Regions from separate parts of the Mesorhizobium sp. P160187 genome, predicted to be linked through region 2. Evidence: riboswitches for the same ligand, from Rfam matches in the RefSeq annotation. Region 2 holds a riboswitch; the other holds the start of a gene.
The links. A riboswitch is a leader RNA that binds a small molecule or an ion and turns the genes downstream of it on or off. The one in region 2 is predicted to bind thiamine pyrophosphate.
Positions count from the first base shown of each region.

Region 1 (2,375 bases), on a different contig from region 2:
AATCCCGGCAGCTGTCATAGCCAGTTCGCATTCGGTGATCTGGCGCAGGTGGCGCAGATAGCGCGTCACGGTCTGTGGCAGCCAGCCGGCGCAGGCCTCGACATAGGCGCGGCTGTGAACAAGGGTGCCGGTCGACAGCCTCTCGTTCTTCTCGGCAACGACTTTCAGATATTGGCGGATGAAGCGGATGTCGTCGGCGATGTCCTGGCTAGCCATTCGCCAAGCCCCGGCGAGGCGTTCGCACTGATCGAATGACAAGGGCAACAAAGGGGGCGGCAACAAAGGCGGCGGCAACGACGGGGGTGACAGCAAAGGACGAGAGAGATCGGCGAAGGCAACATGGTTCGCTGTGCTCAAGGACATTCCTCTCTGCGAAAAGAGATATCGTACTTTATGTACGAATCAGCGTCAAGCCAATTTCGTACGGTTGGGACGATGGCAATGAATATAGCAGCGGTCGCTTCAGCTAATCACGCATCGTGAATCCTTCAGGAGTCGCACCAATTTCGCGGAGGGCTTTTCCCAGGATGGTGTTGACTGTTTCCCTCGTGTCGGCGTCGAACAGGTTCAAGCCGCGCCGGATCGTCTCGCGCCAGTTTTCGCCCTTGTCCCACGCTTCCATGAAGGCGAAGGCAAGGTCGTCCTGGCGACGTGTGGCTTCGAGCGCTTGGGTCAGCAGGCGCGCTTGATGGAGATCCTTCTCCCGCTTGGCGCCAGCGCTCGGCCCGCGTCGCGAGGCGACGATCAGCTTGTGGATGGCTTAGCGCTGGGCGAGGGGACCAGCACAGGCAAGCCCGAGCGATGCAGCAGCACAGTTCGGATGGGGTCGCGGATAAGGAAATCCAGAAACCGTAAGGGCTGGGCGGAGGCTCTGCCGTTTTCTTATAATTACGTTTATCAGCTTGAATTCCAACGCAGTTATAAGAAATTCGTGGAAATCTTATAACGCAACGAACTGACGAGTCGCTCTGAACGCCCGGGCGCCCGGCCCGTCTGGCCCAAAACACTTTGCCGCAGTGCCTTCAACAAACGGCTTCCCCAATGTCGCGAACAATGCTTTAACCCGCTCATCCACAGGGGTGCTCCGTATGGTCGGGGCTGAGATGAGGGCGGCAAGCCTTCGGACCCTAAAGCTGATCTGGATAATACCAGCGGAGCGAGGCGGGCGATGTTTTCAGGCGCACAGATTTCCCTTTATCCCATGACCGACGATTTCGTCGGCGTCATCCTTGGCGCGCTCGGCGCGCTCGATCCGTGGCGCGACCGGCTGCGGATCGAAACCGACGACATCTCGACGCTTATGGTCGGGCCGCCCGAGGTGCTGTTTCCCGCCATGCGCGACCTGTTCGTCGCGGCGGCCAGAAGCGGCAAGCACTGCGTGCTTTCGGCAGCGGTCTCGCGCGGCTGTCCGGGCGAGCCCGACGATCCGATCTGCCGCTCCGACGAGACCGGCGGCCCCGCCATTCCGCTGGACGAGCGCAAGATCGCCGCGATCCGCGCTGTCCAGGCCACGCCGTCGACCGGCCAGCCGGTGGCGGCGCAGTTCTCGCTCTACGTTATGGGCACGGGCGACCATATGGACGAGATCTACGGCTGCATCGATTTCCTGAAACAGTCCGGCGTCTTTGAGCGCTCAAAGAACTTCTGCACCAAATTTCGTGGCGATGCCGGTGCCGTGTTTGCCACGCTCAACGAGGCCTTCTGCCGCTTCGGCCCCGGCGCCGGCCACGTCACCCTCGACATCACGATCTCGGCGAACAGCCCGAGCGCCGTCTGAGCCGCGGCTCAAGCGTCGTTCCTTGAGGATGTTGCCGTGGCTGGTTTATCTGACCCATTGCGTGGAGGAGATGCCCCTGACCCCTCAGCACAAAGAGGAGGGGAGCCATTGGCGATTGGCGAAGACCGCGATGCCCACGAATCTCCCCCCTCGAGCGGGAGATGGCCGGCAGGCCAGAGGGGGTCCCACCGCGTGGAGCGCCGACGTCCTTTTCGCATCGGCAAGGCGTGGCCGCTCTATGCGAGACGACCCCCTCTGTCGCCTTCGGCGACATCTCCCCCTCGAGGGGGGAGATTAGCCGCAGCCATCGCCAAGACCATCCCCGCCGCCTGCGCCTTCGCCCTGCTCCTCGCGGCCTGGGAGCTCTACGCCCGCTATGGCGGCGCTGCCCCCATCATGCTGCCGGCGCCGTCGCGCGGTTGTGTGCGTCAAGTTCTGCAAAATGGGGCGGCCATGATGCTGGTCATGCGGCTTGGCGCAGAGCGAGCTTCTTGTGCTCGCGCAGGACGTCCATATTGATGTATCGGTTGGCCTCCATCCAGTTTTCATTGGTCTCGACGGCCAACGCCCTGACCAGGCGCAGGCAGCTTTCGGTGTT
Region 1 covers NZ_JBYMDX010000005.1:969,753-972,127, forward strand. The annotation lists gene AC3CCE_RS29480 (hypothetical protein) at 1-216, opposite strand, end outside; gene AC3CCE_RS29485 (hypothetical protein) at 467-622, opposite strand; partial or broken gene AC3CCE_RS29490 (GSU2403 family nucleotidyltransferase fold protein) at 668-757, opposite strand; gene AC3CCE_RS29495 (hypothetical protein) at 745-846, opposite strand; TPP riboswitch at 1,066-1,178, shown strand; gene AC3CCE_RS29500 (YkoF family thiamine/hydroxymethylpyrimidine-binding protein) at 1,169-1,777, shown strand; gene AC3CCE_RS29505 (IS256 family transposase) at 2,241-2,375, opposite strand, start outside.
Region 1: linked by a shared signal. The riboswitch ahead of AC3CCE_RS29500 (YkoF family thiamine/hydroxymethylpyrimidine-binding protein) and the one ahead of thiB (thiamine ABC transporter substrate binding subunit) in region 2 are both predicted to bind thiamine pyrophosphate.

Region 2 (2,375 bases):
CTTGACCTCGTTCGAGATGGTCAGCGACGAGCCGAACACGACCTCGACATGGTCGAGCGGCCACTTCGCGCCGGACACGGTGAGGCCCGAAAGATCGGAAAAGCCGAGCACCGAAAACAGCGTTCCGTCGGCATAGTCGAAGCCGGCCTTGCCAGGCAGCAGAGGGGCGCCTTCCTGCGCTCCGCTGGTCAACAGCAATTTTGTGCCGGCCTCGGCCAGCCGCAGGCTGAGCGCCAGATGGAGGAAGGCGTGGTCGGCGCGCTTGCCGCCGAAAGCGCCGGCCAGCACCAGGCTGGTGGCGCCGCGTTCCAATGCCGCCGCGATCGCCAGTTCGCCATCGGTCTTGTCCTTTTCGGGAGGAAACACCTCCCGCGGCACGGCGGCGAGATCGGCAGGCAGGTCCGCCGGCACGGAATCGAAATCGCCGACCCACAGCTCCGGCATCACGCCGAGCAGGCGGGCATGATCGATGCCGGCGTCGGCGGCGATGACGCGCGTGCCCGCGACCTGGCGGTCGAGCCGCGGCGTGCGGACGAGATCGCCGCCAAGCAGGATGGTGAATGTGCTCATATCCGCTGGCCCTTACCAGCCCCGCCGACGAAACGGAAGGCCGAGCGGCACCGTCACTCTTTGTTGGAGCATGATCTTTTTCCGGAAACGGATTCCACTTTCCGGGATCACGCTCGGGCAAACTTCCACTTGCGTGGCACCTTGGCCGGGCCTATGTGTCGAAACGCTCTAACGGGGTGCCGGACGCGATCTTCGCGGACCGGCTGAGAGGCAGTCTCGCCAACCCGCTGAACCTGATCCGGTTTGTACCGGCGGAGGGATTAGACGCTTCGGACAGCCCGACGCCTCAATTCCTTTCAACACGAATGAAGGAGGCGCCGATGCGCATTTTTTTGTCCCGTCTTGTCCCAGCGCTTGGGCTTGCTGTTTCGCTACTGGCAAGCCCTGCGTGCGTGCAGGAAAAACTCACGATCTATACCTATGAGAGTTTCACTGCCGACTGGGGTCCAGGCCCCCAGGTGAAGAAGGAATTCGAGGCCGAGTGTGGCTGCAGCGTCGACTTCGTCTCGGTGGCCGACGGCGTCGCGCTGCTCAATCGCGTCAAGCTCGAAGGTGCGTCGACCAAAGCCGATATCGTGCTTGGCCTCGACACCAACCTCACCGCGGAAGCCAAGGCTTCCGGCCTGTTTGTCCCACATGGCGCGGTGGCTGAAAACAACGTGCCGGGCGGCTGGAGCGACGACACTTTCGTGCCCTACGATTATGGCTATTTCGCCGTCGTCTACGACACCGAGAAGCTGAAGAACCCACCGAAGAGCCTGAAGGAATTGGTCGAGGGCGATGCCGCCGACAAGATCGTCATCCAGGATCCGAGGACGTCGACGCCGGGCCTTGGCCTGCTGCTGTGGGTTAAGTCGGTCTATGGCGACAAGGCGCCGGAAGCCTGGGCGAAACTCAAGGGCAAAGTGCTGACGGTGACGCCGGGCTGGAGCGAGGCCTACGGCCTGTTCACCAAGGGCGAGGCGCCGATGGTGCTTTCCTATACGACGTCGCCGGCCTACCACATGGTGGCGGAGAACACCGGGCGCTACCAGGCGGCCTCGTTCGAGGAAGGCGAGTATCTGCAGATCGAGGTCGCCGGCATCACCACCACGGGCGCGAAGAATCCGCTGGCGGCGAAGTTCCTGGCCTTCATGACCGGGCCGAAATTCCAGGATGTCATTCCGGAGACCAACTGGATGTTCCCTGCCGGGAAAACCGACAAGCCGCTCAATCCGGCTTTTGATAGGCTGGTCAAGCCGGCGAAGACCTTGCTGTTCAGCCCGGAAGAGGTCGCGGCAAATCGCAAGGCCTGGGTGGATGAATGGCTGGCGGTGATGAGCAAGTAGATTTGGCTGTATAGTCAAAAGATGAGTGCTCTACGGCGCCCCCCTCTGTCCTGCCGGACATCTCCCCCACGAGGGGGGAGATTGGCCTTTACGTTGACTTTCGCCAATCTCCGAAGCTGCAGGAATGAGCGGAGCGCTAAAACCGCCAATCTCCCCCCTCGTGGGGGAGATGTCCGGCAGGACAGAGGGGGGCGCGAAGGAACGCGACGCCCGGTAAAGAGTGCAACGCTCTGACCCCCGCATCACGGCCGGCATTGTCGCGCTTGCGGCAATCGCGCTGCTGATCGGTGGCGCCTTCGCCGGCCTTATCCGCGAAGGCGCGCACGACCTTTCCGGCGCCGCGTCCGCCTTTGACCTCTATCTCCTGCGCGTTGTCCGCTTCACGCTCTGGCAGGCTGCGCTCTCGATGCTGCTTTCCGCCGTACCGGCGCTCTTCGTCGCCCGGGCGCTGTCGCGGCATCCGCGCTTCTTCGGACG
Region 2 covers NZ_JBYMDX010000003.1:1,313,463-1,315,837, reverse strand. The annotation lists gene AC3CCE_RS09750 (thiamine diphosphokinase) at 1-570, opposite strand, end outside; TPP riboswitch at 733-847, shown strand; gene thiB (thiamine ABC transporter substrate binding subunit) at 891-1,898, shown strand; gene thiP (thiamine/thiamine pyrophosphate ABC transporter permease) at 2,119-2,375, shown strand, end outside.